4 regions of the Rossellomorea sp. DUT-2 genome follow, and region 3 is predicted to be linked to each of the others. Evidence: riboswitches for the same ligand, from Rfam matches in the RefSeq annotation. Region 3 holds a riboswitch; each other region holds the start of a gene.
What was found. A riboswitch is a leader RNA that binds a small molecule or an ion and turns the genes downstream of it on or off. The one in region 3 is predicted to bind cobalamin.

Region 1 (5,891 bases), on a different contig from region 3:
GTGGATGAAGAAACAGGAAAGCCCCTTGTTGACGTGATCCTGGATACAGCAGGGCAGAAAGGAACAGGAAAATGGACGAGTATTTCTGCACTGGAATTAGGTGTACCTTTATCGATCATTACTGAATCTGTGTTTGCCCGTTTCATTTCTGCCATGAAGGAAGAAAGAGTGAAGGCAAGTAAAATCTTAAGAGGACCAAGAAATAAGGAGTTCTCCGGTAGCAAAGAAGAGTTTATCGAAATGATTCGTAAAGCACTATATCTAAGCAAGATTTGCTCATATGCACAGGGTTTCGCTCAGCTTCAATCTGCTTCGGATGAGTATAACTGGAACTTGAAGCCCGGCGAGATTTCCATGATCTTCAGAGGTGGATGCATCATTCGTGCAGGTTTCTTGGAAGATATCAAGAAAGCGTATGATCGTGAACCGGGATTAACGAATCTACTGCTTGATCCGTATTTCAAGGAAATCGTTGAAGACTATCAGGAGGAAGCAAGAGAAGTGGTGGCTACAGCCATCAAATTAGGTATCCCTGTACCGGGTCTTGCGAGTGCTTTGGCCTATTATGACAGCTATCGCTCTGAGTCACTGCCTGCCAACCTTCTTCAAGCCCAACGTGATTATTTTGGAGCTCATACGTATCAGCGTGTGGATAAAGAAGGAACATTCCATACGGATTGGTTATCTAAATAAGAAGAAAGAAAGCCCTGTGGGAATCCTACAGGGCTTCTGATTAACATATTATTCTTTGCTAGACGAGTCATCTTTCGTATGATGCTTATTTTTCTCGTCCCGCTGCTCTTTTTTTAAGTCATCGAGGGGAATTGGATCCACATTTTGCTCACTTTCATGCTGATCGAGAATGCCGTCATGATCTTTATTGATCTGCTCTGGATTGTCATTGGCTCTTTTCGTCATTATCTTTTCACCCTCCCTTACTGAGTCGTTGTTGTACCATACCCTTCGTGGGCAGAGAAAAACATCGGGGGAATAGATCATAAGAAAGCCACCTACTGTGTAGGTGGCTTTCTTTCATGGTGCATTAGATTTTTACATCAACTTTAGCATTTTTCTTTAAATCTTCTACATGCTGAACAAGTTTTTCTTGTTTTTTCTGTTGTTCTAATTGAGTTTTGATCTGAGGTTTCACTTCTTCAAATTTTGGTGCATCCTTTGATTCACCCTGACCTTGTTGACTTGCGTACTGATCGTAAAATTTCTTCATTTCATCTTCAGAGACTTCTTCTACTTTGATTTCTTTTTCAACGTAGTTAGTGTATTTGATGTTTTCGGCGATTTGAGTTTTTAACTCGTCCATCGTGAATCCGGCTTTTTTCATTGCGTCTTCAAACTTCTTTTCATCACCGTACTGCTTTTTAACTTCTTCCAGTTGTTTATTGATTTCATCCTCTGATGCTTTGTAGCCTTTTTCATCGGCCTGCTGCATAAGGAGAGTTTGTCCAACCAGGCTATCAATCGTTTGTTCTTTTATTTTCTTTGCTGCATCTTTACTTGTCGGATCTTGCCCCATCTGTTGATACTGCATTTGTGATTGAGTCAATACGTTATTGAAATCTTCACCTTTAATTTTTTCGTCATTTACAATGGCAACGATCTTATCTTTTTCAACCTTCTGTTTATCCATTTTCTTTTGCATTTCTTCCATTTGCTTCGCTTGCTCTTCTTGAGCCTTTCCATCGCTTTTTTCTTCTGTTTTCGCTTTATCGTCAGCTTGTTTTTGGCTCTCCTCGTTCGAACCGCAAGCGGCTAGTCCAATCGCTAATAATGCTACTAGTAAAGTCGTTAATAATTTTTTCATAATAGACCCCTTTCAGAAGTAAGGTGTGATTTCCAAAAAAATCACTTAATGCGCATTTTAAAGGAAAAACCCGTAAAAAGAAAGTATTTAAGCTAAAAAGTATAGATTGTAATGAGGTTGAAATACAGTGAATTACTAATATGGTCCCTCTTTCACTAGAATGTATACGATTACATTTGACTATCAACTGCCGGGCAGAAATGAAAATGTAAGAAGGTTTTCACTTGGTAGCTAAAAAAAAGAGGCTGTTCAAATCGAGTGCTTTCCTCCATTTAAACAGCCTATAAAAAATATTGGGGACCAAAGAATACTGTCAAACAACCTTCTATTTGAATTATAATGAGTGGTAACATTTTCTTCAACCAACATATAGGCAGGTGTCGGCTGACTAGTGTCCATTTGAAGGTAGTATTCAATCTTCTACTATTCTTTTCATGGAAAATAATAATTATAAGCATAATTCAAAGGAAGGATTTTTCCTTTTGTTCAACTTGTTACAACTCTTGACTTTACGAGTGTAATAGAGTGATACTATTAAAAGATTTTAACTTCTAAACAAAATCAATAGTTTCACTTGTAAATTCATTTTTAATCGTTTATGATGATACAGAACACAACATTTAGTGTTTTGTTTGATAATTGTAACTATATATTGATTATAACCTGTGAATAAGGTGTCTGAATGGACTTAAAAGGGAATCCGGTGTGAATCCGGAACTGTCCCCGCAACTGTAAGTGCTGACGAAATAAGGAACTGCCACTGTCATATACGATGGGAAGGCCTTAGAGTAGGGTGAAGCACGAGTCAGGAGACCTGCCTTGTTTATCACGTGTTATCTTCTTCGGGAATTGGGAGGATAAAGCGAGGATTGGAATAGGCACTGTCGTCTATTCATATATCTTTCGTATATAAAGCCCATCCTTCTAGAAGGATGGGCTTTTTTGAATCCTTCCCACACTGTATAAATTGGGAGGAATGATGATGTCAATCGTATCACAGGATCAAAGGATTTCAGAGGAAGCAAAAGCGATTCTTACAAATCTTCACAGTCGCTTTCCACAACTTCATTTTAAAGAATTCGATGAAAAGATTTTTAAGTATGCAGACGGTCAATCTGAATGGAGTAAAGAAAAGCTTTATCATTTCATGATACTCACGGCAGTCGAACGGATCTCTGCCCATGAACCTGATTGGACGTATGTGGCTGCAGAATTATATTTATTGAAACTTTATCGTACAATCGCCTATTCAAGGAGAGTGGAAGAAAGCGCGTTGTACAGTTCCTTTTATGAATTAATTCAAGACTTGACTGATAGGAAACTATATACACCCGCACTATTGGAATCATATAGCAAGGAAGAAATTCACTCTTTGGGGAGGGTCATGGATTCATCTAAAGACCATCTGTTTACGTACATAGGGATCGTCACACTATCAGAGAGGTATTTAACCAAGTCCCATGATGGTGAAATCCTTGAATTGCCTCAGGAGCGATTGCTGATCATCGCCATGACGCTCTTTATGAACGAACCCTGTGATATGCGACTGGCGCTTATTAAAGAAGCTTACTGGGCCCTGTCTAATTTGTATATGACGGTTGCAACCCCTACGTTTGCCAACGCCGGCAAAAGCCATGGTCAGTTATCGAGCTGTTTTATTGATACGGTAGCCGACGATTTAAGAAGTATTTATGACAGTAATACAGATGTTTCCACACTAAGTAAAAACGGTGGCGGTCTCGGTATCTATCTGGGGAAGGTCCGGAGCAGAGGTAGTAATATCAAAGGCTTCAAGGGAGTAAGTTCAGGTGTTATACCATGGATGAAGCAACTAAATAACACAGCCGTATCCGTTGATCAATTAGGTCAACGTCAAGGAGCGATTGCTGTTTATTTGGATGTATGGCATAAGGATATTTTTCCTTTTCTTGATACCCGATTAAATAATGGAGATGAAAGGCAGCGTACTCATGACCTTTTCACTGGAGTAAGCTTACCGGATTTATTCATGGAACAAGTGGAGGATAGAGGGGATTGGTACTTATTCGATCCTCATGAAGTGAGGGTGGTCATGGGATATTCCCTGGAAGATTACTATGATGAGTGTGAGGGAGAAGGTTCGTTCAGGGATAAGTATTGGGAGTGTGTAGAATGTCCCGATCTTTCCAGGGAAGTGGTTCCTGCGATTGAAATTTTCAAGCGGATCATGATTTCCCAGCTCGAAACGGGTACACCCTATATGTTTTACCGCGATTCAGTCAATCGGCTAAATGCCAATGGGCATAAGGGAATGATTTACTGTAGTAATTTATGTACGGAAATCGCCCAGAATATGAGTGCGACCGTCATGGAAGAAGAGGTCATAAAGGACGGTAAAATCATTACCTATAAATCTCCGGGAGATTATGTCGTCTGTAATTTGGCATCTGTTTCTCTAGCCAAAACAATCATGGATGATGAGCTGGAAAGAGTCGTGTCCATAGGAGTGAGATTACTTGATAATGTCATAGATATTAATAAGCTTCCTGTCCTGCAAGCCCAACTGACAAACAGGCGCTATAGAGGGATTGGATTAGGAACCTTTGGATGGCATCACCTCCTTGCATTGAAAGGTTTGAAGTGGGAGAGCGATGAAGCAGTTGATTATTGTGATTCGCTTTACGAGGATGTTGCTTATTACACAATCAAAGCCAGTCATGAATTAGCGAAAGAAAAAGGCTCCTATCCCTATTTCAGCGGTTCCGACTGGTCGACTGGAGAATATTTTTCAAAGAAAGGGTATTCCGGACCGAGGTGGGATGCACTCAGGTATGATGTTTCCTCCCGGGGAATCCGAAACGGATATTTAATGGCGGTAGCACCCAATTCGTCCACTTCGATCATAGCCGGATCTACAGCGAGTATAGATCCCTTATTCAGATTAGAGTACTCGGAAGAAAAGAAAGACTATAAGATTCCCGTTACAGCACCTGATTTATCATCTAAGACGACCTGGTATTACAAAACGGCTTATAACGTAGATCAGCACTGGAGTATTAAACAAAATGAGAAGAGACAGAGACATATAGATCAAGGAATATCGTTTAACTTGTATGTGAGGAATGATATCAAGGCGATCGAGTTACTATCTCTTCATTTAGATGCATGGAAGTCAGGATTGAAAACGACCTACTATGTGAGATCAACATCTGTTTCAAATTTTGAAGAATGTGAAAGCTGCCATAGCTAGCAGGGAGGAAGATGATAACGTGAATGGGTTGAAGCAGCGAATCTTAATAGATTCTGAGGCACCAAATAAATCTACCGGAATTGTAAATGGACAAAGCTCGAATATATTAAACTGGGATGATGTCAGGTTCTCTTGGGCCTATCCAAAGTATAAGAGAATGCTGGGGAATTTCTGGACGCCTTTTGAGATCAACATGGCAAAGGATATCAAGCAGTTCCCTACTCTTTCATCAAGGGAGCAGGAGTCCTTTTTGAAAATCATCGGCTTACTGGCTCTCCTTGATAGTGTGCAGACCGATTACGCCGGTAAAGTGGCAGACTATCTCACGGATTCCAGCCTGAATGCATTGATGATCATTTTGGCACAGCAAGAGGTCGTCCATAACCATTCGTACAGTTACGTGTTATCCAGCATCGTGTCCAAAAAGAAGCAGGATGAAGTGTTTGATTTCTGGAAGAACGATCCAATTTTGAAGAAGCGGAACGAATTTATTACGAATGGATATAAAGGATTTGTAGAATCCCCCACCATTGAGAATCTATTAAAGTCGATCATTTATGATGTCATTCTGGAAGGATTGTTCTTCTACTCCGGTTTTGCCTTCTTCTACAATCTGGCCAGAAATCAAAAGATGGTGGCGACATCGACGATGATTAATTATATCAATCGGGATGAACAGCTGCATGTCGGCTTATTTGAAAAAATTTATAAAGAAGTCCTTAACGAGAATCCTGATTATCAAACGGATGAGCTGCGTGAATTTGGACAAGATGCTTTCAAACGGGCAGCTCTCCTGGAAATAGAGTGGGGAAGAGATATCATCGGATCTCACGTTGAAGGGCT
Region 2 (5,891 bases), on a different contig from region 3:
AACTCCCTGGCCATTACCGGAATCAATGATTTTAACAGAGTCAATATTGTTAAGAGGCTGTGCAATTTTCTCTGCGAAAACCGGCAGCATTTCAATTAGTTTCTCGGTAATGATGACATCGCCATGTTTCTCCATTGCTTCTGCAAGCAGTTTACGGGATTCAGCTTCCGCTTTACCACGCTCTCTGATAACATCGGCTTCTGCAGAACCTTCTTCTCTGCGGATCTTGGCTTTCGCTTCCCCGTCAATCTCAGACTTGCGTGCTTCCGCTTCCGCTTTACGAGTGGTTTCGTAGTATTCGGCATCGGCTTTCGTTTTACGAACTTTTGATTCTTCTGCTTCAAGCTTCACGGCACGTTCACGTTCAAGGAATTGAAGGGTTAACTCTTCTTCTTTCACTTCCTTGGTAAGTTTGGCTTTTTCCAACTCATAGGACTGTTCGGATTTCGCTCTTGCCCGTTCTGTTTCTTCCTTGAAGGCTGCGTCTTTGATGTCCTTTTCTTTTTTCGATTGGGCAATGGTAATTTGACGCTTGTATTCTTCTTCTTTCGCTTCCTGATCCGTTTGGGCCCGGTGAATACGGGTTTCACGCTCGGTGTTTGCTTCTGCAATTTCAGCTTGCTTGCGAACCTCGGCGATACGTGGACGACCAAGATTTTTTAAGTATCCATTTTCTTCGTCTGCATCTCTTATGTCAGTTAACCCGAGTGACGTAATTTTGAAGCCCATAAGATCCAGCTGCTTCTGGGCAATTTCTGATACGTCAGCGTTAAATTTTTCACGGTTGCTGTTAATGTCTTCAACAGTCATTTTAGAAAGAATCGCACGAAGATTACTTCCCAGTACCTCGATGATTTCATCTTCAATTTCTTTTTGATCCTTACCAAGGAACTGCTCGGCATAGTTCGCAATCCCGTTTAATGTGTCGGCCACCTTCACCATCGCCACTGCATCTGCAACGATTGGTACTCCGCCATTTGTGTACACTCTAGGTGTCGATAGTTTTAATTGGAAGGATGTCAGATTAACAGGTGTGGATGTTTGGAAACGTCTTAATCTGTATCCTCCACCCCTGATGATTTTCATGGAACGTCCTTCCTGGTCGGTGAAAATATTCGTTTCCTTCTCAGGATCCCCCAGTTTCGGTCCGGTAATGATCAGCGCCTGGTTGGATCTCGCTGTACGATAACGGAACCTCATCCAGAAATAATAGGCAATTCCTACAATAGCTGCAATAACCAGAACAGGAATCAGGAACATAAAAAATCCGATGATACTTAATGATTCTAGCATTCTGACAACCCCTCTCAACATTTTCTATAAATCAGTCGAGCAACTGACTTATTAATTAATAAAATGGCTAGCTACAATATTATCTACGGAAGAGTGCTAGAAAAGTTTCAATAATTTAGGTGAATCTCCTAATTTTATATAAAAAAAGGCTCGAACCTTTAAATAGTTCGAGCTTACAATCTATAACAACCAGCCGTGTACAGCCCCTATCAGGGTAAATATGATGAGATGATCTCCAATTGCGATAAGAAACATCCGTTTTGTCATAAGACCAAATAAAGTATTTTTCAAGTAGACAATGGAAATAAGAATCCCAATGAATACACCTGTCAAAGCTCCTTGGACTAGTCCATTGGAACCGGTGGCTTGAACGAAAATCCCAACAAGAAGTGAGCTGATAAATGCAACAATAACAGCCACTGCATATTTAATCGGTCCAGTACTATCCTGTTCCTTCTTTCCTAGTAAAATAGAATAATAAATTCCGCCGTATACCATATACACCACAGCCCCCACTAAAACCGCGAGTAAATTCACATTTAATTCCATCCCTATTCCTCCATTAATTCGGCTCAATGGCTAAAGCGATCGCTTTAATGTTACATCCAATATCGAGAGTTCCTTGTAGATTGATCATTTCCACAAGTTCAATCGGATTCCCAAGGTATCTGTATCCGCTTTTCGGCAGCCAATAGCTGTAAAGTTCAGAATAGCATTCGATTAACTTCCCTCTTTCCCGGTAGTCGACAGGTTCATCGAATTCATAAACCACATGCTTACTGCCTCGAAATAGATAGAGTTCCTCATCCTCCGCGTCATTTTTATTTTCGATGGCCATGCGACACTCATACCTGCTTTTTTCAGGTGGGGTAATATAAGGGTTGCTCTTTGGAACTCCGAATATCAAAGGACTCTTCTCTATGAGGTTTCTGGCATTCCCCCATCTGTATAGATCTTGCCAGGCTTCTGTAATGCCTTCGATATATGACCCGATATGAAATCTATTGACGGTTGAACACTCTGGAAAATGAGCGATCTTTACTTTCGATAAATCCAGCCATTTAAACTCATTATAGGATTCTTCATCCTGGAATGCTTTCGCTTTTGTGCTGAAAAGTTTAGATTTCTTGCTATTAAGATATTCCCGCGGAAAACGCTCTAAATAGGCACCTTCCCGCCAGCTTTTGGGGCTGGTTTTAAAGTAAGCATTAAAAGAATAGGTGAAATAGGATAACGATGAAAAACCACATATGAACGCAATTTGTGTGATAGGAAGCTGTGGCTCGTAAATGAGCATATGCGCTGCATTTTCCAAGCGCATTCTTTTCACATAACCTGCTGGTGTTTCACCGATCAGCCTTTTAAACATCCTCTGAAAGTGATAAGGGGAATAGGTTGATACTTTGGCTAACTGTTCTAAGGATAAATCTTCACTTAGATGTTGATCGATATACTCTACTACTTTATCGATTTGGTTCCTTTGTATTTTGTCTTGTGGCATTTTTCAGACCTCACTACCTTTTTGAAAAGCACTTGTTTATAAATTTTACCATAATCCTTCTCCTCACTCACTAAGGGTTATGGTAAAATAATAGCGTTCACAATTTGATCATTGCTCATTGGTGAAGATGATCTATAGTTCATTTTCTTAAAAGGGAAGTTGGTGAAAGTCCAACGCGGTCCCGCCACTGTAAAGCTGAGAATTCGTATGGATCCACTGTTTCGAATCGAAATGGGAAGGAATACGAAATCGCTGACGCTGAGCCAGGAGACCTGCCAAATGGGAAGAACACAGAAGTTCCTACGGGAGATAGGAGGGTGTTGCGCTAATGAGACGTCACCAGTGGAATCACTGTACTCTGAACGTTCGCCTGGAATAGCCGCATCTTCTTTTTCAAAAGAAGATGCTTTTTTGTTTCATACTACAAACGGGGAGATGAGGAAATGGAACAAGCTTATTCAGTTGAACGTTCACGAACCATACAAACAAAATTGGTATTGCCGCCTGACACCAATCATATGCAAACCATATTTGGAGGGAAGGTTTTATCCTATATTGATGAGATTGCGGCACTATCCGCCATGAAACACTCCAGTTCAGTCGTCGTCACGGCATCGATCGACTCCGTCGACTTCTTATCATCCGCCACGGTCGGCGACGCTTTAAGTCTTGAGGCATACGTCACTTCCACAGGCAGAACATCAATGGAAGTGTATGTAAAGGTGTACTCTACGAATCTCGTAACGAGTGTCAAAACCCTGACGACAGAATCTTTCCTTACAATGGTCGCTGTTGATGAAAAGGGAACACCGAAGCCGGTGCCAATGGTCATTCCTCAAACGGAAGAAGAAACGAGACTATTCAAAACGGCTCCTTTGCGAAAAGAGCATAGAAAGAATCGCGCGCTAATTTTATAATCAATCTCTGATTCACTGACTAACTAATATAATAATACTCAGAGTTTTCTAAGCTCTGAGTGTTTTTAAAAGAATTATCATCTAACTTTCAAATGAGAATTGGGACTCATTTGGAAAGAAAACTCATATTGTGAAACTTCTTCCCCTTTTGTCCGTATGAAAAGTAACAGTAAAAAGAAGGAAGAGGGATAAAGTTGAAAAGGAATTTTGTCTTATTGGACTTGTTGATTTATGTGGCACTACCTCTTTTCGCATGGAACATATTGAGGGATTACATTGGAGATTACTATGCCATGCTCCTTTCCTCTGTTCCAGGAATCATCTATACGGTTTATCGATTTATCGAAATGAAGAAAGTAAATACGTTTGGCTTGTTCATTTTAGTCACATTGGTTGTCGGTACTCTGATTGACGTACTGGCTGGTTCCTCCATCCAACTCCTATGGAATAATGTATACTATGCCGCTGCTTTAAGTCTGTTTTTCTTCATCACCATGTTGTTCAGAAAACCGATTTCCCTTTTCTTTGGACTTGACTTTGCAGAGCTTCAAGGATACGACCGAACCTTTAGTAAGCGACTCTACTACAAAAAGCCTCTCTTTCGAATCTTTCAATTAATCACCCTGTGTTTTGCCTTAAGAAGCGGGATTCAGGCAATTGTTAATGCATGGCTTATCGTGGAGTACGGGGTTGAAGCATTCGATAAAGGGATCATTCTCCGCCAAGCCTTCAGCTGGATCATGACCGGGATTACCGTGGCTGGTTTCATTTATATAGGGAAGATCATACAGGATTCTCCTCAATTGGTGAAAAAAGTGCGGACTGAATTGGATGAAGAAGAGAGAAAATCAGTTTAGTAACAGAGCTAGTATTAAATTTGGATGTTTTTGCCTTCAGACCTCCGTCTTGTCCCCCATCTATAGAACAAACAAAGATATTTCCCTATAATGATAAATAAACTGTCACTCGGGGTGTACTATGATTGAAGGTAAATTAATTAAATTTCATCGCGAAGATTCGGGTTTGACTCAAGAGCAGCTCGCACAGGGGATCTGTTCCACCACCCATCTAAGTAAAATCGAAAGAGGCATCACAGAGTATTCTAGTGAAATTACTGATTTACTTGCAAAAAAACTTGGAATCAATCTGGATGTTGAACGTTCCCGCTATCATTCCTTACAGGTTAAATTATCAGAATGGAACGATGCGATCATTATGATTCGAACCAATGAAATCCATCAATTCAAAGGGGAAATTGAAAAAGAACCTTTAAGGTATCTATCTGATTTCATTGTTCAATACAATCTTTTCTTAGCAAGATATTATTTATTTTTGAATAAACATGGAAAAGCACAAGAAATACTGTCCATGTTCGAACATAAAAACTACACGCTTTCCCCCTTTGAACAAAATTTATTGCTCCATGTCAAGGGGATCTATTATCATTCGACAAGGCAGTTTAACTCTTGCATCAAAGTATTAAAACAGATCGACGAGGAATATCCGAACTCCGAATATTATTTTCATTTGGCATTAGCCTATCATTCGATTCATTCAAACACCTTTGCTTATTATTATGGGCAAAGAGCACTGCACTTTTTCCAAAAAACATTAAATATCCTGAGGGTCATCGATTCAGAAACACTGATTCTAATTCAATTGAATGCCAAAGAACCCTTTGATATGGAAGAAACAAAACAACAGTACGATAAGCTCCTCAGGGTCTGTGAATCCGTCAATTCAAACGATCGGGCGCATAAGATACATAATAATCTTGGATTCGAATATTTCAGGAGAAAACGATATTCTGAATCAAAGGCATCCTATGAAGAAGCATTAAATCTTATCAATGACGAAACCCCGGCATCGCATTATTTAGTTACGCTCAGTGGATATATACTTGCTTGTATGAAAGGGAATCTACTATCTTCCCGGGAACTCAATCACTTAGCGACAAAAGGACTGAAAATGGCAACTGAGCATCAGGATCCCACTTACGTATTCTTTGAGATTTACTTGCTGACCATAAAGGGAAATGAAAAAGAACTATATGAGTATATTGAAAATACAGCTCTCCCCCATTTCAAAGAAACGGGGAGTCAATTGATGTATCAGCATTATGAAAGACAACTATTTTTGTACTATGTAAAAACCGGACAGAGAGAGAAAGGGTTCCAACT
Region 3 (5,891 bases):
CAAAAGGACATGAAGACACAAAAAAGGGTCCTGAATAATCAGAACCCGAAATGTCAAAAAGTAGTAAGCGCCTCAAAACACAAATAAGCGCTTTCGTACTACTTCCCTACGCTGGTATCATCCAGATCAGGTTCAAAGGGTCAAAGAACTTATGCGTTCTCCTCTCAGTCCAAGCAATGTATCGGACTCCCCTAGTAGAAATATTGATAGTATTCTATTGTATTACATACTATTTTTACCATGATTCATTCTTTTTTCCAATAGTAGTATAGTAACAAATCAAATTAGGACATAATCACACTTTTGATTTCCATTACCTTTTTAGAGTCTATCCCTAAGTCATAGCTCCCATTATGACGGACACCTGATCCTACATGATATTCTCTTGCTTTTAGCTTGCTGTGTATTTCGCCTATATTATCCACAGTTAAGCCCGAACCCGGCATGATGATAGGACCACCCATTTTCTCTATTTCCCTCATTTCACCAATCGTATCCAATCCCTTACTCACTTCAGATTTTCCGCCTGATGTAAGAATTCGATCAACGTTTAAGCCTGATTGGAATATTCCTTTACATAGGGCTACTGGATCATCAGAGAGGTCGATAGCGCGGTGAAAAGTAATCGATTGACCCTTCGCATTTTGTACGATCTCCTTTAAAGCGTTGGGATCAAGCTTACCTTCAGGTGATAATGCGCCAAAAACGATGCCTCGTCCTCCCATTTCAACTATGGTTCTAACTTGATCGGCCATGGTATGCAATTCATCAGACTGATACGAGAAAGATTTACTATGTAATCGGATCATAATCTGAACAGGAATCGAAACAGTCCCTAATACTTTTTCTATCACATGAAAATCAGGAGTTAATCCTCCCTCATGTATGGCAGACACCAATTCAAGACGATCTGCTCCGGATGCTTCTGCCACTTTGGCATCCTCCTCATTCAAGACTATGACTTCCAGTTTACTCATGTTGAATTCTCCTAACGTGATGATGTTAGGTTAACTTTATCACAATGTTAAAGATTGTTGAACTTGTGATGAAAAGGATTTCCCCGCAAAAATATGTGGCTATTTAGAAAGAAGACAGTACTAATATGTTTGCTTTACAAAACCTACAAAAAGTAACAATCTATCAGAAAAAGACAATGATCCCTCTTTCAAATCATTGTCTTCCCCATCTAACATTCAATCTTATTCAGAAAACAATTCCGGATACACCGTTTTGGCTGTAAGCTCAACGGCTTCTCCAATACGTGGTCCCGGTCTTGACATAATGTCTGAATCCAAGAAATAGACTTGGCCATTTTTCACTGCATGTACATCTTTCCAGCTTTCCCGGGACTTGATTTCGGCTGTCTGCTCGTCGACATACCCCACTGTCGTTAAAATCATATTAGGATTCCGTTTAATGATTTCTTCTTCTGCAACTTTCACCCAGCCTTTTTGATCTACAAAGATATTCTCGACCCCGGCCGTTTCCAGTATTTCCTGCTGAAATGTTTCTGCTCCAGCTGTATAGATATCAGGAGATGGACTGATTTCAAAATATACTTGTTCTTTTTCCTTTAGCGTGCTTACTTTTTCTTTCACATCTGAAATCTGTTGCTTGATACCGTCTACCAATTCGTTCCCCTTCTTTTCTACTCCCATTACCGTTGCAATTTGTTCAATATCCCCATAAACATCTTCAAAGGTTTGGGCAGATTGAATGACGAATACGTTTAATCCCGCCTCTTCAAGCTGCTTCACTCCGGCATCGTCTCCAGTAGTATAAGCAATGACAACTTCCGGCTTTAGTGCAATGACCTCTTCAGCATTGACCGTCATGGAATCCGACACTCTTTTAATCTCCTTCGCTTCTTCAGGATAGTTGTCGTATTCAGTTGCCCCGGTTACCTTATCTCCGGCTCCTATGGCAAAGAGAATCTCTGTGTTACTCGGCTGTAAGGAAATAACGGTTTCCGGCACTTTCTCAAAGCTAATTTCTTCTCCCCTGTCATCGGTCACAGAATAAGACTCATTTTCAGGCTTGACTTCCTTTGTGGATGTTACTTCTTCCCCATTGCTGCACCCTGCGAAAACAACCAGAATGATTGATAATAGTAAACTATTTAACCCTGACTTTTTCATATTTCATCTTCCCCGCTTCTCTATATTTTGTCGCTATACGATTTACTCACAAAAGGAATTTCTTCAATCCCTTCACATTTATTCACATACACAGCCATCACAAACAGGACATTTGCCAGTAAATGAGCGTATTTAAATAAAATATTTTCCACTTTCATCTCAGTACTGACTTTATGTAAGGCACGGACGGACTTTTTCGCTTCACTGCGACAGGTATGAAGCGTACATGCGGCTGTACAGCCTTGCGGAAGGACAAAGGTTTGAATACGATCCTCGACTTCCGACACATAACGATCATACATTTGGCTCAATTTATTCAAGTCCTCTTCCATGATGGCCGTAATTCCCCGCACCGAGCCATTGAGATGGTACGCCATCTCAGCTAAATATAGTAAATCGCCGTGCAATTTCGGTAAGTGTTCCGTCATTGATGACGCGAGTCCGATTTTAGTCGACAGTGAATCGGTCCGGATCTCAAAATCTACAGTTGAAACTGACTCTCTCATATAGGGATAACATAAGTAGCGGAAATCCTTTGCCATATGTAAGTTCCTCCTTTCTGAATGATGTTTGTGAAACACCTATCGTATCTTCCGGGAGGGTACATAAACACAAAAAAAACCACCCAAGAATATTGGCCGGCAGTTGTCATCCATATAAAAAAAGAGATGCTAAAAAGCCGCACCATACCCTTAACTTCCGAAGAGCATAATACGATGGAAAATAGGCAGGTATCCTGGCTCGTGCGTCAGCCTACTTTAAGAACCTTCCCATCTGAATGATCAAATAGTGGTTTTCTTCTTATTTCGTCAGCACTTACAGTTGCGGAAACAGCTTCGGATTCACACCGAATTCCCTTTATGCTAAAGATCAGCACCTAATTTCTGCGTGGGTTTATTCACTTAAGGAACATTATACCACTATATCCATTTCAAAGTTGATGAAGTTTTGCATAAAAAACAAACATGTTGACGTACAAGCTTGAATATCTTTTGAGTATGTGAAGAAATGATAAGGAGGAAAAACATGAAGCGATTCGTTGTTTTGATATTATGCGCATTCTTATTAAGTGCATGCGGAGCCAAAGAAACTGCATCCTATGAATTATGTGGATTCGGGGATATGATGGTGGTGAACAAGAAGGAATATGTAAAGGTCACTGAGGAGAAGAAGCTGGTACTGGATAAAAGGCTCGGGGCTATTAAAGAAAAGATTGATAGTGAGTATCACCCCGTGAATGATTTTACGGCCAATACACTGAAAAAAGGGACACCGATTTATAGCGTGAAAAATCACAGCAACTATCTCATCGCACAGACTGAGGATAACCGCTATATTTTATATGAGGAAATCGAGTAAAAGGAGGGCTGTAAGCGGATGTTTACAGCCCTCCTTTATTTAGTTCGTGGAATTCAAGGAAATCAAACGATACAGAATCGTCGTTTTCTCATCCGTCCACTCCAGCTTTTCAATCCTGCCGTAACCACTGGGATCACTGTGTTTCGTTTTTCTGACATCTATCGGAATATGCATAGGGTAAAGGCGATATCCTTCCTTTTGGAGCTCGAACAGATTCTCTTCTTTCCGCACTTCTTTTCCTTTTGTCACAATCATCGTGTTTAATTCCAAGCCCATGCCCATTTCGCTTGACCTCAATCCTATTTTTATTTGCTCTATTTTAACATAAGAACTGCCTAGGCTCTGTCAATTAGTGTGTGCTGGATGGTGAGGGGAACTGCTTCGCTTTCCGCGGACGTTCGGCCGAGCCTCCTCAGCTTAGCCGAACCGGGTCTCGGCACGCCCGTACTTCCGCAGGAGTCTACGCAGTTCCCCTCACCATCTTCAAGAGATTTTTCATGACAGAGCTACAAAGCGTAAATCAATCTAATTAGAAAACAGAAATCTTCTATAAATCATTTACCTCCACCTTAAGGGGGTTGTTTACTAAAAGTTTTGTTTTTTTCAAAGAAACATGCTTAGAAAGTTGGTTGGAGCGGAAGGAAGCTCGACTCCTGCGGGAATAGCTGGACAGTACGAAAAGCGGAGAGGCTTTGCTCAGGGGCGACAAGCATAAGACGAGTCTGCCGGAAAGGCGCTCTTTGCCTTTTTGGCAGACTTGGCTTATGACCTCGAGCCCCAAAGCCCCGTAGCTGGACAGGTGAGACCCCGGAGGCGCAGCCTAAGGAGGCTCACCGCCAGCCCCTCGGAAAACGAGCATCCTGTAGCGGAAATCAACTATTACTTTCTTCATTAAGATAGCTACAAGCTTTGATCAAAGAAGAGCCTTTTATTTAATACACCACTGTCTATTGATTTTTCATCCATGTGCATAGCATGGAGACGATTTGTTGATTCTTTCGTGGTGGGAAGTAGTGCGTAAACTCTTTAAAGTATCGGGACGACACAGATTTCTCCAACTCTTTCAGTCTTTTTTCTAATCTATATGCATGCTCCACAGAAACGTTCTGATCCTTTTCACCGTGAATGATCAATACGGGAGCTTCAAGGTTGTCTAATTCGTATAGTGGGGTACGCCATTCGTATCGTTCCGGAACTTTATTGGGACTTCCCCCTATAACTCGTTTCATCATTCTCCTGAGATCCTTCCGTTCGTCATATGTTAAGAACATATCGGAAACGCCTCCCCATGTAACAACAGAGGTGACGTCCCTCTGCTCTATGCCTGTCAGAAGTGCCATGACCCCTCCACGGGAAAAGCCAAACACATGGATCCGGTTATGGACCACTCTGTGATAGTCTTTAAGCAGTTCAACACCCGAAATGGCATCTTCACGATCATCCCCCGCAAAATCTTCATTTCCCTCTCCTCCAAGATTACCTCGGTAATAAGGAGCAAATACAATGAATCCGTGAGAAGCAAATTGAGCGATTCTCGCCGGACGGACCATGCCGACGCCTTTGATCCCACCTCTTAAATAGAGGAAACCCTCATACTTCCCAACTCCAGCAGGTTCAGCCAATAAGCCCTTTACCCGTAGACCGGAGGATAGATAGGTAATTTCATATAGTTCCACATGAGGATTAGGTGAAGGAAACAAGGTTTTCTTCACAATCGTTCCGTTTTTCATATTCTCTTCCTTTCAAAACGTGCATTGGGTATTCACACATTTTTTATACTTCACATAAGATATTTTAGCAAATCTCATCATTAGCAGACGATTCAAAACCCTGCCTTTATGACCATCCTACCCTTTTAATATGGAAAGATAAACAAGGCAAAGAGAGATGCACTCATCCCCATTCTATCGTTAAACGAGTTTATAAAGCTTAAAGGAGGAATATTGAATGAAAAAATGGCTTCGTAGTGGCTTTGCCGTGTTGCTCATAGGTATGTTGGCAATCGGGTTGACAGCATGTGGAGAAAAAGAAGAAGTCGTACAGAAAGTTCGTGTAGCAGAAGTAACACGCTCGATTTTCTATGCTCCTGAATATGTCGCAATCGAAAAAGGATTCTTCAAAGAAGAGGGACTCGACATTGAACTGACCACTACCTGGGGTGGAGATAAGACCATGACTACCTTGCTATCGGGCGGCGCCGATATCGCCCTGGTCGGTTCAGAAACCTCCATCTACGTCCATGCACAAGGTTCCGATGATCCGGTCATTAACTTTGCTCAATTAACCCAAACCGATGGAACATTTCTCGTCTCCCGTGAAAAAGTAGAGAACTTTGATTGGGATCAGCTAAAGGGGTCCACCTTCCTTGGTCAGCGTAAAGGCGGAATGCCACAA
Region 4 (5,891 bases), on a different contig from region 3:
TAAATTGTGAAGTTGAAGATATTCTCACCACAGGCAGCCGTGCTGAAGGAATACGTACGAAAATAGGGGAAGAGCTGACGGCGGACATCGTTGTATCGAATTTAGAGGCCATCCCTTGCTACAAATCCCTTTTGGCTGATTATCATGAATCTCCTAAGGAAGTAGAGGAACTAAGCAAGTATGCCCCTACGGTTTCAGGATTGGTTCTGCTGCTTGGGGTAGACCGTAAATATGATCATCTTGCTCACCATAACTTCTTTTTCAGTAAGGATCCTAAAAAAGAATTCAGGCAAATCTTCGATGAGAATAAGCTGGCTGATGATCCGACGATTTATATTGGTATCTCGTCGAAATCGGATCCCACACAGGCTCCTGAAGGAAAAGAAAACCTGTTTGTGTTGACACATGTGCCACCTTTAAAAGAGGGTGAGGATTGGACTCAATACAAAGAATCATATCGACTCAAAGTGCTGGATAAGCTGGAGAAAATGGGCGTAACCAATTTAAGGGATCATATTGAATACGAATATACCTTCACTCCTAACGACCTTCAGACCCTTTATGGGGCGAATGGTGGTTCAATCTATGGGACTGTCACAGACCGAAAGCTTAATGGAGGCTTCAAGATTCCGAATAAGAGCAGAGTGCTTTCTAATATGTACTTTGTGGGAGGTTCAACCCATCCAGGTGGAGGTGTGCCGATGGTCTCACTTTCAGGACAACTGACAGCGGAACTCATCCTTAATGAGCAAGTGAAGGTGAATCGATTCATTGGTTAATATGAAAAGGTGAAGGTTACATTTATATAATCTTCACCTTTTATGTTTTTACTGCTTTTCTGAAGAATGATTATCTACCGTATCCGAGTTATTTACATTCTCTTCATCTTCATCAGGATAGGGGTCAAAGAAATTGACGACTTTCCCTGGGCCTTCAAACCCGATAACCTGCTCTTTATCTTCTGTGTTTTTCTCGTTTTTCTTCATACAAAAAACTCCTTCCTGCCATTAGTTTGGCGAAAGGAGTTTTTTTCATCCCACTATTTAGTTCTTCCAATGATTATCTATAAATTGATCGCGACCTGATTTTGCCCGGTCTTGTTTATATTCATCTGGATTTTTCTTGTAAAATTTTTGATGGTATTCTTCTGCCGGATAGAAAGTGGAAGCAGGAAGGATGTTTGTGACGATAGGCTTCTTGAATCGTCCACTGTCTGCTATTTCGTTCTTTGTGTTTTCAGCTAATTGTTTTTGGTGTTCATTATGATAGAAAATAGCTGTCCGGTATTGATCCCCTCGGTCATGGAATTGTCCGCCATCATCTGTTGGATCAATCTGTGGCCAGTATAGCTCTAATAATCTTTCATAAGGGAATACATCAGGATTAAATGTGATTTGCACAGCTTCGTAATGTCCACTATTTCCTGCTTTTATATCTTGATATGTTGGGTTTTCAAGGTGGCCCCCTGAGTAACCTGACACGACATCAATTATTCCCGGTAATTCATCAAATGGCTTTACCATGCACCAAAAACAACCACCTGCAAAAGTAGCGATTTCTTTTTTTTCTTTCATTGCTGAACCTCCTGTACCATATGTGCTCCTCTAAAGCAGTAAAGCGATTGCTTGAAAAAGATTTTATCACGAAAGAATGGGGGGGACAATCTATTAGCTCGAAAGGTTGCAACGGGAAAAGCTTCGAAAAGAAGTATTCCTGCTATTTTCAGCAAAGTTTATCAAATTTCATTCACTAACCTTAGAATCTTGTGTATAATTCTGTTGAACGGAAAAATTACATACGATATGAGATTAGGTGAAGCGGAAGTTTCGGTAGCAAACTTTTTAGCTTCATAATAGGGAAGTTGGTGTAATTCCAACGCGGTCCCGCCACTGTAAATGGAAGTGAGCTGTATGAATACCACTGTACCAATAGGTATGGGAAGGTGCAGCAAACATTGACCATGAGCCAGGAGACCTGCCTAATGTCTTTCGCACCAAATCTACGCGGATAGAAGGGTGTAATGTGCATGTTTAACGGTTTAAAGCCTTTTTATGCATCTTACACAACATCTCTAGTCCCACTGGAGATGTTTTTTTGTCTGGAAATAAGTTCATTCACAGGAGGAAAACGTATGAAACACACATTCAAAATTATTCTTGCTCTAATAGTATCTCTAGGACTCCTTTCAGCTTGCGGTACTGACAATGAAAATGTAGAAAAGAATAAAGATAGCGGTGAAGTGGGCCAGGGACAATCTGCTTTTCCTTTGTCAGTAAACGACGCCCTGAATAATAAAGTCACGATGGATGAGCAACCTAAGCATATTGTTTCATTGATTCCGAGCAACACAGAAATCTTATTCGAGTTAGGGTTGAATAAGGAAATCGTAGGGGTTTCAGATTTTGATAATTATCCAAAAGAAGCGGCGGAGAAAGAAAAAATAGGTGGAATGGAATTTAACGTTGAGAAGATTATCAGTCTGAATCCGGATTTGGTTCTTGCTCATGAGTCCACTGCTGTGTCGGCAGAAGAAGGGTTAGAACAGCTTCGAGGTGCAGGGGTAAAGGTCTATATCGTACGTGATGCCAATAGCTTTGAGGAAGTGTACACCACGATGGAAAACATCGGCACATTGGTCGGCAAGAAAGATGAATCTGAGTCCGTCATTTCTGAGATGAAAGCGGATCTTGAATCCATTAAGGAAAAAGTCAGTGGTGTATCTGAAAAGAAAAAAGTGTATGTAGAGGTTTCACCTTCCCCTGACATATATTCGACAGGAAAAAATACTTTTATTGATCAAATGCTCTCACTGGTAAATGCCGAAAATGTGATGAGTGATCAGAAGGGATGGGTCCAAGTAAATCAAGAAGCGGTCATCGCTTCAAATCCTGACGTCATCATTACAACCTATGGTTTTTATAGTGAAAATCCTAAAGAACAAGTGATGGGCCGAGAAGGTTGGAAAGATGTAACCGCTGTGAAAAATGAAGATGTCCATGACGTTCATTCAGATCTGGTCACACGTACTGGTCCGAGATTAGTTGAAGGAGTAGAGGAAATTGCAAAGTCGATCTATCCGGAGTTATTTGCAGAATAAAATATGGATAACATACGGGTTGGCTGTATCGTTTTTACTATTCGCCATTCTCGCCGGTATATCGATTGGAACCGTCTCTGTCCCGCCAAAGGATATTCTGTTCATCGTTGGAGCTAAATGGTTTGGATACCCTTTACCGGAAGAAACTGATCCAATGTTTGCAAATATAGTGTATGCCATAAGATTGCCCAGAGTATTATTGGCATTATTGGTTGGAAGTTCCTTAGCAATTGCAGGAGCTTCCTTTCAAGGACTATTGCGCAACCCGCTTTCTGATCCATATACATTGGGTGTGTCTTCAGGAGCATCGGTCGGCGCTGTTATTACATTGTTCTTTAACTGGAGCATTCCGTTCATTGGGAAGTTTACGCTTCCCTTTCTCAGTATCCTTTGTTCGATTATAACCGTGTTCCTCGTATTATGGTTTGCACAGAAGGTTGAAAGAACCATGAAGGTAGAAACCATCATATTAACCGGAATCATTTTCAGCTCTTTTTTAGGTTCTCTTATATCCTTAATGATTGCCCTGACGGGAGAAGAATTAAGGCAGATCATAGGTTGGCTTCTTGGAAGTGTATCCATGAGAGGGTGGGATTACATTACGATTATATTGCCCTTTTTCTTAATTGGAGTGATCGTTTTGTTTCTCAATGGCAAGGAACTGAATGGCATGAGCTTTGGTGAAGAACAAGCCCATCATATCGGGATATCCGTACAAAAGAGAAAACTCCTCATCTTAATTGCAGGAAGTATACTGACGGGGGCGGCTGTTGCCGTTTCAGGTACAATTGGATTTGTAGGGCTTGTAATCCCTCATTTTCTAAGGAGGATGGTAGGGCATGACCATAGACACTTACTTCCTTTGTCCATCGTTGTAGGCGGGGGCTTTCTCGTGTTGGCCGACCTCATCTCAAGAACAATCATTGCACCAACCGAGCTTCCGATTGGAGTGATAACAGCTCTTATCGGTGCCCCGATGTTTGCTTATATTCTACTGAAGAAAAGAGGGCTTTCATCATGATAGATCTAAAAGGTGTCACAGTAGGATATAACGAGAAAATAATCGTGGAAGATATGAATTTTCATATAGATAAAGGAGAATTCTTTGGGATTCTTGGACCGAACGGAAGTGGAAAGACGACCTTGTTAAAAGCCATGACGGGTCTGCTTCCATTAATGGATGGAAGCATCAGATTAATAGGAAAAGAACTGCATCATTTTACTTCAAGGGATTTAGCCAAACAGATAGCGGTACTTCCTCAGATATCGACGGAATCCTTTTCGTATGAAGTGAGGGAGACGGTTATGCTTGGGAGATATGCTCACCAAAAAGGCTTTTTAAAAGGAACGACTGAACGGGATACAGAAATAGTAGAGAAGGTAATGGATCAAACGGGCATTACGTCCTTTCAGCACCGCTACCTCCATGAGTTGTCCGGGGGAGAACGCCAGAGGGTATTTCTTGCCCAGGCTCTCGCTCAGGAACCGCAAGTCCTGTTGCTTGATGAACCTACTAATCACCTTGATCTTTCGTATCAGAAATCATTGTTGGATTTAATTAAGAATCAAACGGTTCACGAAAAATTAACAGTTATCTCGATCTTCCATGACTTGAATTTAGCAAGTTTATACTGTGATCGCTTACTTCTCTTAGACAAAGGAAAAACGAAACTTCTTCACCACCCGGAAGAGGTTCTGAAAGAGAAGCATATCGAAGAGGTGTATCGTACGAAGGTTCAGAAACAAGCTCATCCTTTAGTGGCAAAACCTCAAATGGTCATTGTTCCTGAGGAGAGTGCGACCGAGGACTTTGTGTTAGATGAAAGCTTCCTGAACGTGAGGGAAGAATACATACATTTCTCTGCCCCTTACCCATTAAAATGTATGTCCTCAGGAATCGTTGGTGCAGGAATCGGATGGTACAGGCACTTTATCAACCGTAGAGTACCTGCAGATTATGACTGCTCAGATTATCAAGAGGATATGAAAGAATTTCTTGTTCATAAAGACCTGGATCCCTCATTTTCTGTAGGTATGATGACGGCTCTTCCTTTAAATAATATGGTATGCGATCGCTTCGATGTTCAGGGGCATTCAATATTCGTTGTGGTGACAGCTGGTGTCGGAAATGCGATTGATGTCTCAACAAGTTATCAATATGATATTGATTTAAGGCCAGGTACGATTAATACGTGGGTGTTCATAAATGGGAATCTGTCAGATGAAGCATATATAGAAGCCCTTGTAACCTCAACAGAAGCGAAAGTGAGGGCCCTTCACGACATGAATGTGAGGGACAGAAGAACAGGTCAGCTGGCAACCGGGACACCGACGGACAGTATTCTGATTTCCTCCAGTCAACAAGGTAAGCTGGAACCGTTTGCCGGGCCGATTACACCGATAGGGAAGTTGATTGGGCGAGGTGTGTATGAGGTAACGAAAAAAGCCATTCAACGCTATTTGGATCAAACAGAGTAGAACTAATTTAATGGCAGGGTGATTGAGGAGAGGGGGAATCGACTTGGGAATCCTATATTTTATAACCGGAGGGGTTAGAAGCGGCAAAAGCTCTTTTGCTGAAAAATGGGCAATAGAGAAGAAAAAGTCAAACGTTCCATTGGTCTATCTTGCTTGTGGAGTGAACACGGACAGGGAGATGGAGCAAAGAATCTCGAAACACCGGCAGGACCGGCAATCTTCTAAGGTGGAATGGACCACGATTGAGTGTCCCAATTCGATTGAAAGGATCATCAACCACATTCCTCAACACTCCGTTGTTCTGTTAGATTGCCTC

Region 1: linked by a shared signal. The riboswitch ahead of ACOSV2_RS01695 (ribonucleoside-diphosphate reductase subunit alpha) and the one ahead of ACOSV2_RS19780 (hypothetical protein) in region 3 are both predicted to bind cobalamin.
Region 2: linked by a shared signal. The riboswitch ahead of ACOSV2_RS14990 (acyl-CoA thioesterase) and the one ahead of ACOSV2_RS19780 (hypothetical protein) in region 3 are both predicted to bind cobalamin.
Region 4: linked by a shared signal. The riboswitch ahead of ACOSV2_RS06150 (ABC transporter substrate-binding protein) and the one ahead of ACOSV2_RS19780 (hypothetical protein) in region 3 are both predicted to bind cobalamin.

What each region holds. Positions count from the first base shown of each region.
Region 1 is NZ_JBQPEO010000001.1:314,522-320,412, forward strand. Features, by position in the region: gene gndA (NADP-dependent phosphogluconate dehydrogenase) at 1-693, shown strand, start outside; gene ACOSV2_RS01685 (hypothetical protein) at 742-918, opposite strand; gene ACOSV2_RS01690 (SurA N-terminal domain-containing protein) at 1,043-1,819, opposite strand; cobalamin riboswitch at 2,475-2,655, shown strand; gene ACOSV2_RS01695 (ribonucleoside-diphosphate reductase subunit alpha) at 2,799-5,048, shown strand; gene ACOSV2_RS01700 (ribonucleotide-diphosphate reductase subunit beta) at 5,068-5,891, shown strand, end outside.
Region 2 is NZ_JBQPEO010000003.1:810,034-815,924, reverse strand. Features, by position in the region: gene ACOSV2_RS15005 (flotillin family protein) at 1-1,293, opposite strand, end outside; gene ACOSV2_RS15000 (DUF1761 domain-containing protein) at 1,474-1,842, opposite strand; gene ACOSV2_RS14995 (AraC family transcriptional regulator) at 1,856-2,794, opposite strand; cobalamin riboswitch at 2,898-3,088, shown strand; gene ACOSV2_RS14990 (acyl-CoA thioesterase) at 3,238-3,711, shown strand; gene ACOSV2_RS14985 (VC0807 family protein) at 3,906-4,568, shown strand; gene ACOSV2_RS14980 (helix-turn-helix domain-containing protein) at 4,690-5,891, shown strand, end outside.
Region 3 is NZ_JBQPEO010000006.1:32,053-37,943, reverse strand. Features, by position in the region: TPP riboswitch at 87-203, opposite strand; gene ACOSV2_RS19790 (copper homeostasis protein CutC) at 285-977, opposite strand; gene ACOSV2_RS19785 (ABC transporter substrate-binding protein) at 1,200-2,138, opposite strand; gene ACOSV2_RS19780 (hypothetical protein) at 2,159-2,680, opposite strand; cobalamin riboswitch at 2,848-3,034, opposite strand; gene ACOSV2_RS19775 (hypothetical protein) at 3,165-3,497, shown strand; gene ACOSV2_RS19770 (DUF2584 domain-containing protein) at 3,537-3,779, opposite strand; gene ACOSV2_RS19765 (alpha/beta hydrolase family protein) at 4,445-5,227, opposite strand; gene ACOSV2_RS19760 (ABC transporter substrate-binding protein) at 5,445-5,891, shown strand, end outside.
Region 4 is NZ_JBQPEO010000002.1:108,757-114,647, reverse strand. Features, by position in the region: gene ACOSV2_RS06165 (phytoene desaturase family protein) at 1-779, shown strand, start outside; gene ACOSV2_RS06160 (hypothetical protein) at 828-986, opposite strand; gene msrA (peptide-methionine (S)-S-oxide reductase MsrA) at 1,044-1,574, opposite strand; cobalamin riboswitch at 1,798-1,996, shown strand; gene ACOSV2_RS06150 (ABC transporter substrate-binding protein) at 2,132-3,097, shown strand; gene ACOSV2_RS06145 (FecCD family ABC transporter permease) at 3,060-4,118, shown strand; gene ACOSV2_RS06140 (adenosylcobinamide amidohydrolase) at 4,115-5,575, shown strand; gene ACOSV2_RS06135 (bifunctional adenosylcobinamide kinase/adenosylcobinamide-phosphate guanylyltransferase) at 5,619-5,891, shown strand, end outside.